3 regions of the Kitasatospora sp. NPDC088742 genome follow, and region 1 is predicted to be linked to each of the others. Evidence: riboswitches for the same ligand, from Rfam matches in the RefSeq annotation. Region 1 holds a riboswitch; each other region holds the start of a gene.

Region 1 (3,929 bases):
CTGGCCCCCTGACGTCAGGTCAGCGACGCCCGGCCTCAGTCCGCATCGAGGCCGGGCGTCCCGAGCTGTGCCCCGACCTGGGCCGCCGTCAGCTGGAAGACCGTCAGCTCCGGCTCCACGCCCACCTCGCGGAACAGCCGGGGCGCGGCGGCCAGCTTCGGATCCGCCCGGACGGCCTCCAGCGCGGCCTTGTCCCGCCACAGGCTCTGCACCCGCCAGCGGCCGCCCGGCCCTCGCAGCAGCTCCGTCCTGATCAACCCCTCCGGCAGCTCCCCGGCCACCAACTCCCGGTAGGACGTCACTAGTTGGGCCTCCCTGTCGGGGCCGACCACTCCGGAGACCTCGCTCAACACCTGTCCGGACACCGTCCTCACCTCCACCTGTCCTCCACGCTACGCCAATACATTCTGTACAGGGCGTGACACGGAGAGCGAACGGGAGTGGACCATGGGTGGACGGAAGCTGACGGCGGTACTCGCCGGGGCGGCGGCGCTGGTGCTGGCGGTGGCCGGGCCGGCGAGCGCACTGCCCTCGCGCTCGGACCTGGAGGTGGTCCGGCTGGACCCGGACGCGGCCCCGCCCGGAGGCACCACCACGGTGCACGGCTTCGTCGGCAACGGGGGCCCGGACCGGACGGGCTCCGCCTTCACGGTGCTCCTGGATGTGCCGGACGGCTTCACCTTCGTCGGCCCGGACTTCCCGACCACCTGCCACCGGACGGCCGACGGCCACCTCCTGAGCTGCTCCTTCGGCGCCGGACTCCCCCGCTACCGGACCGCCACGGTCCTCGCCCCCGTCCGGGTGAACGCCGACGTGCCCCCCGGCACGAAGGCCGAGGGGCACGTCAAGGTGATCAGCGCGGACGACACGAACCTCGCGAACAACTCCACGCCGTTCACGCTGTCCGTGGCCTGAGTTCCTAGTGCCGGGCACGGCACTAGCGGTAGACGCGGACCCAGTCCGCGGCGAAGTCGATCGGCGCGGTGCCGGCGGGCGCCGGGTGGTACTTCCCGGCGCCCACCGAGAGGTTGAGGATCAGGTAGGCCGACCAGTTCGTCCCGACACCCTGGTTGTCGGAGAAGACCTTGACCCCGTTGACGTACCAGTCGACGGAGTTCGCGCCGTAGTACGTGCCGACGGTGACCCACTTGTCGTGGCCGAGGACGGCGGCGTCGGCGTGGTACTTCTGGGCCGGCTTGACGTGGTTGGTCAGCTCCAGCAGGGCGGCGTTGTCCGGGTGGTACTCGAAGCTGTCGATCTCCCCGTTGCCGTCCTTCCAGGTCCACAGCGCGGGCCAGGCACCGGCCTCGGAGGGCAGCTGGACGCGGGCCTCGGCGTAGTCGCCGGTCCGCACCTGGAAGCCCTGCGAGGAGTACTCGGTGGTGAGCAGCCCGGTCTCCCAGGCCTGCTTGCCGTTCTCCAGGGTGTGCGCGGAGGGCTTGGCGGTGAAGGTGGCCACACCGTTCGCGACCGAGACGCCGGACGGGTTCAGCCAGTCCAGCTTGTTGTCGTCCGGGTTGTGGGTGCCGTAACGGTAGCTGCTGCTGCGGTCGCTGACCCACTTGCTGCCGAGCGCGACGGGCGCGTCGAACTCCTCCGACCAGGTCAGCGCCTTGCCCGGGACGGGCGACCCGCCGGGGATGGGGGTCGGCGTGGGCGTCGGAGTGGGGGTGGGGGTCGGCGTGGGAGTCGGTGTCGGGGTGGGCGTGGGAGTCGGTGTCGGGGTCACCGAGCCGCCGCCGACGACCAGTTGACGGGACGGCAGGTTGTGCCAGCCCCCGTTCTGGTCCTGCCAGAAGCCGAACTGGGTGTACGTCCCGGCCGGCAGCGCCCGGGCACCGCTGGTGAAGGTCACCCCGCCCGGGCAGATCCGCACGTTGCTCGCGTTGCCGGGGAAGTCGAGGTTGCGCCCGGCGGTGTCCCGGACGCCGACACCCAGGGTCTTGGCGGTGAAGCAGGAGCCGGAGTGCACGGTCAGGCTGGCCCGGCCGGCCACGTCGGCGGCGAGCGTGCCCGGGCCGAGCCGGTCCTGGGTGACGACGGTCACGGCCTCGGCCTGGCCGGCCAGCGGGGCGGCGGCGACCAGCGGGACAGCCACCAGGGCCGCCGCGCCGAGGCGCGCCGGGGTGAGGGAGATACGCATGGGCAGGGTCCTCTTTCGGCGCCTGCGAGGTGAGCTGTCGGGTTCGGGCATGAGGGAACGCCCGGCCGCCTGTGGTGCGGCTTCACCCCGAGTGCCCCGGCGCCGGACAGGCGGGCAGGGGTCACGGACTGACCTGGTTCCCCCGCTCCTGCCCGTACTCGATGTGGTCGAGTGACCGTCGACGGGCAGGCAGGACTCGGCGCCCCGGCGACGGCGTCCGCAGCTGCACGAACTCCATGCAGGCTAGGCAGCTACCCCGCCGCGCGACAACGAGACCTCGCTCACAGGCAACGGCCGCGGCCGCCCCGCGTCAGGCCAGCCAGGCGCCGACCTGGGCGGCGGCGGCCGGGGCCCAGCCGAGTTCGAGGTGGTTGAGGTCGGCAAGCAGCTTCGTGCCGCCGACCGTTCGGATGCCGGTGGTGTCCAGGGCGCTGGCGGTGAAGACGATGCCGTCGCTCGGGCCGCGGTTCTCGTTGAGCAGGCCGGGGAGGTCGGCGGAGCCGCCGGCCAGCAGGTAGGCCGGGACGGTGGCGGGGGTGCCGGCCTGCTGGAGCGGGGCGATCAGCGAGCCCGCGTCGATCGCGGCCTGGATGCCCTGGCCGGAGGTGTAGAAGCCCTGGCCGCCGTAGTAGGTGGTCCACCAGTCCTGGGTGAGCTGGTCCACGCCGTACCTGCCGTCCCAGCGGGCCAGCAGCTGGCGCTGGCCGGGGAAGCAGTCGGAGCCGTTGACCGGCAGCACACCGAGGCAGGGCTGGGAGGTGTAGGTGCCGTAGCAGGTCATCCAGAGGTGCGGGGAGGGCGCGTCGGCCGTGCCGCCGCAGGCGGGCCAAGTGGCCAGCGAGAAGCTCCAGCCGTGCGCGTAGACGTAGTCGAGGCCGCCGTTCGGGCCGCCGAGGGTGACCAGGCGGCGGACGTCACCGGGGTAGGCCCGCCCCCAGGAGGGCCGGACCGAGGAGACCCAACTCCGGGCCGCCACCTCGCCCTTGCTCCAACTCACCAGGTCGACCTGCCCCACCCCGAGGCGGTCCCGGATCACCGCGATCGCGTCCCCGACGGCCTGAGCCTGCATCAGGTTGTCACCGTGCCTGTGGGCGAAGCCGATCGCGAAGACCCGGTGCCCGGCGGCGGCCAGCTGCTGCGCCAGGCCGGTCGAAGGGCAGTTCGCCGCACCGCAGTTGCCGCTCTCGCCGGGGTTGGCCCAGGCCCGGTCCGCGTTGTCGTTGGCCCCGTGCACCAGGAGCACGGCGGACTTGGCGCCGGTGTTCCAGCCGGCCGCCGAGTACAGCAGGAAGCGGGCCGAGGAGGGGCGCTTCACCCCGCCGAAGTACGTGACCCGCGCGCCGTCCTGGTCGCCCCGGCCGTCGGCGGGGAACTGCTCGGCGCGGAAGCCGGTGGTGGTGTCGTACCAACGCTCCACCGCGGCCCAGCCGTTGCCGGGGGCGGAGTAGGCCGCCTCCAGCTTCAGGTAGGCGGGGGGCGCGGCGACGGCCGGACCGATTCCCAGGGCCAGTGCGGCGCAGCTGAGCAGCAGGACGAGGAGTCGTCTCACAGGGGGGCTCCGTCGGGTCGGAGGAGAGGTCCGGCCACGGTAGGCGCACCGGTACCGCTCCCCCATGTGACGGTCACACACCCACCACGTCCGCAGCATGTCGGCAATCCACAAGTCACCTGGATTCACGGCGAGTTACCCGCTGATGAAGTGTTTCCGCAGCACTTCCTCCGGGACCTGACAAACCCTCAGACTGAGGGACATGCGAATCACTCTACGCGCGTTGAAGACCCGTGC
Region 2 (3,929 bases), on a different contig from region 1:
TGGGCGTCCGTCAGATCTCCCCGAGCCATGGATCAAGATCATCGCATGACCTTGATCCACTTCTGAAACAGGCCCTAGTGCCGTGCCCGGCCCTCAGCCGTCCTGGACGACACCGCCCCTGGGCTCGGTGAGCCGGCTCTCGTCGGCGGCGTCGCCGGTGCGGGCCTCGGTGCGGTGCGAGCGCGCGAGGTAGTCACGGAGGATCAGCTCGACGGCGTCCTGCGGGTTCCTGGTGCCGGCGAGGAGCATCAGCTCGATCGCGAAGTCGGCTTCCAGGGAGACGGTGACCTTGGCCATGGCGGCAGGATACGGCTCCGCCCCCGGAGCCGACCAGGTCTCCGGGGGCGGTGCTTCGGGCCGTCGGATCAGCACACCGTCGTCAGACGCGGCCCGCGAAGTCGGGGGCCCAGTTGGCGATGGTCTCGGTCTTCACGCCGGCGCGGGGGTTGGCCGCCTCGACGTACTTGCCGCCGCCCAGGTAGATGGCGACGTGGTAGACGCCGGAGTTGGCGCCGTTGTTGGACCAGAACAGCAGGTCGCCCGCCTGGAGGTTGTCCAGCGAGACCCGGGTGGCCGCGTCGGCCTGGTCGTTGGCCACGCGGGGCAGGGAGATCCCGGCCTGGCGGAAGGCCGCCTGGGTCAGGCCGGAGCAGTCCCAGCCGCCGTTGCTGCTGCCGCCGTAGACGTAGGCCTGACCGACCTTGGAGAGCGCGAAGTTGAGCGCCGCGGCCTTGGATCCGGTGGCGACGGTCGTGGTCTGCTCGGTGGCGGACTTCTTCGCCTTGGTGCTGGTGGTCGACGAACCCGACTGCGGGGCGGCCGACTTGGGGGCCGGAGCCGGCGCCGGGGTGGCCACCGCGACGTTGCCCAGGACCAGCTGCTGGCCCGGGTAGATCATGTCCGGGCCCTCGGGGAGCTGCCCCTTGTTGAGCTCGTAGAGCTTCTCCCAGCCGCCCTCGACGTTCTGCTGCTGGGCGATGGTGGAGAGCCAGTCCCCGGCCATCACGGTGTAGCTCTTGGCCGAGGCGGAGGAGGTGGCCGGGGCAGCCGCGGGCTGCTCGACGGGGGCCTGCGGGGCTGCGGCCCGCGGGGCCGCGGTGGTGGCCGAGGAGGTGTCGACCTGGGCGGCGGCGCCGCCCTTGGTCAGGCCCGCCTTGACGGAGCAGACCGGCCAGGCGCCGGGGCCCTGGGAGGCGAGCACCTTCTCGGCGATCGCGATCTGCTGCGCCTTGGTGGCCTGGTTGGCCTGCGCCGCGTACTGCTTGCCGCCGAACTCGGCCCAGGTGCTGGAAGTGAACTGCAGGCCGCCGTAGAAGCCGTTGCCGGTGTTGATCGACCAGTCGTTGGTGGACTCGCAGGCGGCGACCTTGTCCCAGGTGGAGACGGAGGCGGCCGAGGCGGAGCCGGCGGTGAGGGTCGGGATGGTGAGGCCGATGCCCACGACGCCGGTGGCGGCGATGAGTCGGCGGGCACGCTTGGAAGTGGTGCTGGACAGCACGAAGACGCGTTCCTCTCCCACGCCTGCGAGGTGAGCTGTCGGATTCGGGCTGGAGTTGCCCGGCCGTGCCTGAGCACGGCTTCACCCCAAGCCTGAAATCGGTCATATACGACCGAAGTCAGGCGACTTACCTGTGGTTCCCCCGCCCCTGCCGCGGTGCTGATGAGCTGCCGGCCCGTCCGGCGGCAGGATTCGGCGTTCCGGAGGGGCTGGGTCCGTGTGGTCACGAACAGGGCGTCACGTTAGGCAGAGTTAAGTTCAAACCGCAAACCCCTGTGACGGTGATCATGGTTTCTTTACCGACTCTTCATGAAGCGGAAGCTGTCGATCCGGAAGTCGATTTCGATCGATTCTGTTCAAATTCCTTGCGGTGAAAGGGATTTGCCTATGCTTCGGGTCATGCGGCACGCGAGAGGGCCCCAGCCGGGCCCGGCGGACAACGGATCGGCGAAGGTCAGCCGGCGGAAGCTCCTCATCGGCCTGGCGATCGGCACCGCCCTGGCGGCGGTCGGGGTGGAGGAGGTGGTCCGGCGCGCGGGCAGTACTCCTGACACCCCCTCGGCTGCCCCGCCGCCACCGCCGACGGAGACTCCGCATACGCACGGCGCCTCGCCGGCCGCCTCTGACATCCCGTCCGCCTCGGCCTCCGCCACACCGGGTGAGTCCCCCTCGGCCGCGCCCTCGCCCGCCGAGACGGTGCGGCCGCGGAACTGGTCCGACCCGGCGGGCTGGAGCGGCGGCGCCGCCCCCGGCCCCGGCGCGGCGGTGCGGATCACCGACCACGTGGTGCTGGACGGCGACGTGACGGTCGGTTCGCTCCTGGTCGAACCGTCAGGTTCGCTCACCTTTGCCCCGGATCGTCCGGTTTCACTCACCGCCCACGGCAACGTCGAGGTCCGCGGCGCGCTCACCCTCGCCCCGCAGTCCGCCGCCACCGTCCACGCCGTCCGCTTCCCCACGGTCGACGAGGGCCGCTTCCAGGGCGGCGGCATGGCCCTGGTGGCGAGCGACACCGGCCTCTGGGTCACCGGCTCCGGCCGGCTCCGCCTGGCGGGCGCCCAGCGCACGGCCTGGGTCCGCGCGGCCGGCCCGCTGAAGGCCGGTGACACCAGCATCCGGCTGGCCGCCGCCCCGGCCGGCTGGCAGGTCGGCGACGAGCTCGCCGTCACCCCCACCGGCACCCCCGACGCCGAGGGCTTCTCCGAGCGCTACGACCACCGCACCGTCGCCGCCGTCAGCGGATCCACCGTCAGCCTGGACGGCCCGCTCCGGTACGCCCACCCCAAGGTCACCACCGGCGGCGGGGTGAGCGTCGGCGCCGAGGTGCTCAACCTGACCCGCAACGTCCGGGTCGAGGGCACCGAGAAGGGCCGCGCGCACGTCCACATCACCAGCAACCAGCGCGCCGACGTCCGCTACGCCGCGCTGCGCTGGATGGGACCGCGCTCGGCGGGCAAGGAGAAGTGGGCCGGCAAGCCGGTCACCGAGCCGGTGCTCGGCCGGTACGGGCTGCACTTCCACATGCTCGGCGACACCGCCCGGGGCACCGTGGTGGAGGGCGTGGTGGTCCGCGACACCGGCAGCCACGCCTTCGTCCCGCACAACTGTCACGGCATCACCTTCCGCTCCTGCATCGCCCATCAGACCTGGGAGGACGCCTACTGGTGGGACGGCCCGCTGGACACCCGCACCCCGCAGGGCCCGTCCAACGACATCACCTACGACAGCTGCGTGGCCTCCCGCACCCGGTTCGACCCCAACCCGCGCGGCTACCGGCTGACCGGCTTCAGCCTCGGCGCGGGCAAGGGCGGGGTGGCCCGGGACTGCGTGGCGGTCGGCGTCCAGGGCGCCAACGGCGCCTCCGGCTACGAGTGGCCGGAGACCAGCGAGGGGGTGTGGACCTTCGAGCGCTGCCTGGCCCACAACAACCTGGAGAACGGCATCTTCGTCTGGCTGAACGCCGAATTCCACCACACCGTCGGCCAGTTCGTGGCCTACCACAACGGCGGCTGGGGCATCGAGCACGGCGCCTACCTGAACGACTTCGACTACAACGGCACCGTCCTGTACGGCAATGCGGCCGGCGGAGTGGCGATCCACGCCCTCGGCCGGGACAAGGGCACCGTCTTCGACGGCCTGCTGATCGACGCGGCCGGCCAGTCGGACTACGCCGTCTCCACCGCGCTGCACCAACTCCCGGGCGAGACGGTGCAGGTGACGCGCAGCAAGTTGACGGGCTACCGGAAGGCGGGCGTGGCGCTGCGCGCGGTGGACGGCGGGGCGCCGGAGGACATCGCCATCCTGGACTGCGAGTTCAGCGGCGCCGAGCTCTGGCTCGACCCGAAGCTGCCGGCCCCGAAGCGGGTGGTGCTCCGCAAGGCCGGGGCGGAGCAGGCCCAGGAGATCCACCTCTCGGGCGCCCCGACCCCGA
Region 3 (3,929 bases), on a different contig from region 1:
GGCCAGGCCCCGATCCGGGTCCGCCTGCTGCACGGCCGGTCGCTGATCTGCGAGGTCTCGGACGGCAGCAGCACCTCACCCCACCTGCGGTACGCGGCCACCACCGACGAGGGCGGGCGCGGGCTGTTCCTGGTGGCCCAGTGCTCCGACCGCTGGGGCACCCGGTACACCGAGAGCGGCAAGGTCATCTGGGCCGAGCAGCGCCTGCCCTGATCAGCGGACGGTCAGCGGACGGTCAGGGTGCCCTTCATGCTGGTCGGGTGCAGCGTGCAGAAGAAGGGGTAACTCCCCGGCGTGGACGGGGCGGTGATGGTCTTGGACTGACCCTTGCTCAGGGTGCCGGTGTCGAAGCCGCCGCTGCCCGTGGCGGTGAGCGTGTGCGCGGCGCTGTCCTGGTTGGTCACGGTGATCCGGGCCCCGGGCGCGACGGTGAGGTCCGCCGGGGTGAACTTGAAGTCGCGGATCACCACGGAGGCGGTCGTGGCGGGCGCGGAAGCACTCGCGGAAGCGGAAGCAGAGGCCGACGCGGAGGTGGAGGCCGACGCCGAAGCGGAGGCGGAACGGGACGCCGACGGGCTCGCCGAGGCGGAGGGGGTGGGCGTCGCGCTCGACCCGCCACCGCCGCCCTTGTCGTCCGAGCAGCCCGCCGCCCCGAGCAGGAGCACGGCCACGGCCGCGACCGTGGCGTACCGACGGGAACGGCCAAGGGCAGAGTGGGTCGGCATCGGATCGTCCTCCAGGTGTGACCGGCGTCGGGCCGCACCATCAGCGCACACCGACGGCCCTGACACACCGTCGCCCCGCCTGGGCGCCGCCGGGTTTCACCCGACCGGCGGCGGGCCCAGGGGGTCGAGGTCAGCCCTGGAACGCCGTGTTCAGGGTCTGCCAGAGGGGCTTGGTGGCGTAGGGCAGCATGTCCTCGGCGTAGTACCACCAGAAGTGGCCGCCGGCGTAGTAGGGCAGGTCGATCTTGAGGCCGTAGTAGTACGTCAGCATCGACCCGGCCGCCGCCTGGGTGGTGCCGGTGGCGGCGTCGGGCAGGCCGACCTCGCCGAAGCCGAGCTTGGCGTTCGGGTAGAGGGCGTGCAGCTGCTGGAAGTAGGAGGTCCAAGTGGCCGCGCTGGGACGGATGTTGTTGCACTGGCCCTCGTAGTAGCTGAGGGTCACGTAGTCCAGGCCGTTGCGCATGTCCTCCGGCACGTACTGCTTGGTGAAGGCGATCGGGTCGAGCTCGGTGGGGCCGTTGCCGCAGCCGATGTCGTAGTAGAGGGTCAGCGCGCTGCGCTTGCCGGCCGTCTCGACCTGGCGGTAGGCGTCGGTGATCTTGGTGGAGACGTCGGCGTAGCTGCCGAGCCAGTTGCCGTTGACCTCGTTGCCGATCTCCCAGAGGTCCACCTTGTCGCCGAAGGCCTTCAGGTACTGGGCGACGCGGTCGTGGTAGGCCTGGGCCGAGAAACTCTTCACGTACTCCGAGTCGAGGATCTCGCCCATGAGGTAGCTGACGGGCTGGAGTTGGTTGACCGCCGCGGTGTAGGAGCCCGGGCCCTCGGTCTCGTCGAAGACGAGACGGGTGGTCGGGGTACGGGCCAGGTGCCGCGAGGAGTCCACCAGCGCGGAGAGCTCCGAGACGTCGTCGGCGGTGACGCCGTACAGCCGGTCGGGCAGCGCGCGCATGCCGGCGGGCGCGGGCGTCGCACTCGGCGTGGGCGTGGGCGTGGCGCTCGGCGTGGGCGTGGCGCTCGGCGCGGGAGTCGGCGCGGGAGTCGGGCTGGGCTTGGGCGTCGCGGTCGGCGTCGGCGTCGGGCTCGGTGTGCGCGTCGGCTGGTAGCGCCAGTGGCCGGACTGCGTGGAGGTCCGGGCGGCCTGGGCGCCGGAGGCCTGGGTGCTGATCACGAACGGGAGGGCGAGCAGGCCGGCTGCGGCCGCCGCGCCGACCCGTACAGGGGTGGCAGAAAAGCGCATGGACAGGTTCCTCTGCGACGCCTGCGAGGTGAGCTGTCGGGTTCGGGCCGGAGGTACGGCCCGGCCGCGCTGTGGGAGCGGCTTCACCCCGAGCCTGCGGCCACCGCGGACGCACGTGCGCGGGCGGGGGGCAGCAGGCGGCTGACCTGGTTCCCCCGCTCCCGTCCGTGTCCGTGCTCGAGTGACCGCCGGCGGGTGGACGGGATTCGGCGTCCCACCGGCGGGGCCCGCGCGGAGCGGGCGACTCGGAGCAGGCTAGCAGCCGTCCCGGCACGGACAAGACGGTGAAGGACGCTGTAGCGCAGCTCACAGAGCCGCCCGCTCCGCGCGGCGAGGGGTCAGCTCGTCCAGTGCGGGGAGCGCAGGCCGGCCGGGGTGGAGCGGAAGCCGCAGGAGCGTTCGTAGAAGTCGACGTGCTCGGGGTCGTAGTCCACGTGCACCCAGTCGCAGCCGGCCCGGAAGGCCTCCTCGGTGACCTCGTCCACCAACCGCTTTCCGATGCCCAGGCGTTGGTACTCGGGGTGGACGGCGGTGTCCAGCACGAAGGCGTGCTTGCCGCCGTCCCACACCGCGTGCACGAAGCCGACCAGGCGGTCGGCGTCGAAGGCACCGATCCAGCTGAGGCTGTGCCGCTCCAGGCGGCTCGCCCACGGGGTGACGGTGAGCTCCTCGTCCGGGACCGCCGGCCCGTCCGGGCTGAACGCCCGTTCGTGCAGTGCGGACAGCTCCCTGTCGTCGACCCCGAACCGGACCTTCAACTCGACCTCGGTCACGCCGATTTCACCTATTTCCGCTCTGTACCGTCTTCCAGCAACCGGGCGATCCCCGCAGCGAGGGCCTCCGGTGTGTCCGCGAGCAGCGTACCGATTCCCAAGCGCTCCGCCGCGCCGGTGACTTCGGGGTTGTCGTCGATCAGGACAGCCCGCTCCAGGGTCCGGCCGCAGCGTTCGGCGACGGCGGCGAAGAACTCCGCGGTGGGCTTGACCCGCCCGACCCGCCAGGAGGAGGCGATCACGTCGAACTTGCCCAGGTGGCCGTGGGCGCCGTCCTTGACGGCGTCCCAGTGCTCGGCCTCGTTGTTGGCCAGCACGAGCAGCAAGTCGGGCCGGTGGCGGCGGAGTTCGGCGATGGCGGCGAAGGCACCCGGACGGGGGACCACGCAGTCCCGGTAGAGGGCGTCCAGCCACTGCGGGTCCACCCGCAGGCCGGCCGGTGCCCCGGCCGCCACCAGGGCGTCGGCCAGTACGTCGTGGACGTGGGCCAGGCCGACCTCGTAGGCGGCGTCCCTGGCGTCCAGTTCGGCCAACAGCCGTTCCGGGTCGGCATGGTGACGGTCCGCCAGCTGCTGGAGGAAGTCGGTCTCCTCGGTGACGTTGTTGAAGATGACGCCCCCGGCGTCCATCAGGATCGTGTCGGCCATACCCGCTCCACGTTCTCGCGCATCCAGTCGAGGTTGGCGGCCAGCCCGGCCGCGAGGTCGTACTTGGCGGCCCAGCCGGTGGTGCGGGTCAGCTTGGCCGGGTCGGCCTGGAGCTTCATGACCTCGCCGGGGCGGGGCGGTCCGTGCAGGATCTCGCTGCGGGAGCCGGTGAGTTCGACCACCAGGCGGGCGGTGTCGGTGACGCTGTGGTCGACACCGGTGCCGATGTTGTAGGCCTCGCCGGTGCCGGGGAGGCGGCCGAGGGCGAGGAAGGCCTCGACGGTGTCGGCCACGTAGGTGAGGTCGCGGGTCTGCTCGCCGGTGCCGTTGATGGTGATCGGTTCGCCGCGCAAGGCCTTGGCGAGGAAGAGCGGGACGGCGTCGTAGACGTGCCGGGGGCCGTAGCAGTTGAACGGCCGGACGATGGTCAGCGGGGTGCCGTAGGTGTGGGAGTAGGACCAGGCGAGCCGGTCGCAGGCCACCTTGGAGGCGGCGTACGGGGTGGCGGGCATCAGCGGGTGCTGCTCGGTGATGGCGTCGGGCTGGG

What was found. Region 1 has a riboswitch for cyclic di-AMP ahead of ACZ6ZR_RS03560 (glycoside hydrolase family 16 protein). Riboswitches for the same ligand answer to the same signal wherever they lie in the genome.
Region 2: another riboswitch for cyclic di-AMP. It lies ahead of ACZ6ZR_RS35910 (transglycosylase family protein); the one in region 1 lies ahead of ACZ6ZR_RS03560 (glycoside hydrolase family 16 protein).
Region 3: another riboswitch for cyclic di-AMP. It lies ahead of ACZ6ZR_RS00660 (hypothetical protein); the one in region 1 lies ahead of ACZ6ZR_RS03560 (glycoside hydrolase family 16 protein).

Annotation. Positions count from the first base shown of each region.
Region 1 is NZ_JBVJLD010000002.1:305,010-308,938, forward strand. It holds gene ACZ6ZR_RS03545 (IclR family transcriptional regulator) at 1-12, shown strand, start outside; gene ACZ6ZR_RS03550 (antibiotic biosynthesis monooxygenase) at 36-365, opposite strand; gene ACZ6ZR_RS03555 (hypothetical protein) at 448-915, shown strand; gene ACZ6ZR_RS03560 (glycoside hydrolase family 16 protein) at 938-2,143, opposite strand; cyclic di-AMP (ydaO/yuaA leader) riboswitch at 2,149-2,317, opposite strand; gene ACZ6ZR_RS03565 (esterase/lipase family protein) at 2,454-3,692, opposite strand; gene ACZ6ZR_RS03570 (guanyl-specific ribonuclease) at 3,895-3,929, shown strand, end outside.
Region 2 is NZ_JBVJLD010000072.1:31,130-35,058, reverse strand. It holds gene ACZ6ZR_RS35915 (hypothetical protein) at 94-297, opposite strand; gene ACZ6ZR_RS35910 (transglycosylase family protein) at 380-1,519, opposite strand; cyclic di-AMP (ydaO/yuaA leader) riboswitch at 1,506-1,706, opposite strand; gene ACZ6ZR_RS35905 (hypothetical protein) at 1,898-3,929, shown strand, end outside.
Region 3 is NZ_JBVJLD010000001.1:157,133-161,061, reverse strand. It holds gene ACZ6ZR_RS00670 (SpoIIE family protein phosphatase) at 1-213, shown strand, start outside; gene ACZ6ZR_RS00665 (cupredoxin domain-containing protein) at 225-671, opposite strand; gene ACZ6ZR_RS00660 (hypothetical protein) at 856-1,962, opposite strand; cyclic di-AMP (ydaO/yuaA leader) riboswitch at 1,966-2,098, opposite strand; gene ACZ6ZR_RS00655 (GNAT family N-acetyltransferase) at 2,301-2,735, opposite strand; gene ACZ6ZR_RS00650 (HAD family hydrolase) at 2,747-3,382, opposite strand; gene ACZ6ZR_RS00645 (NAD-dependent epimerase/dehydratase family protein) at 3,364-3,929, opposite strand, start outside.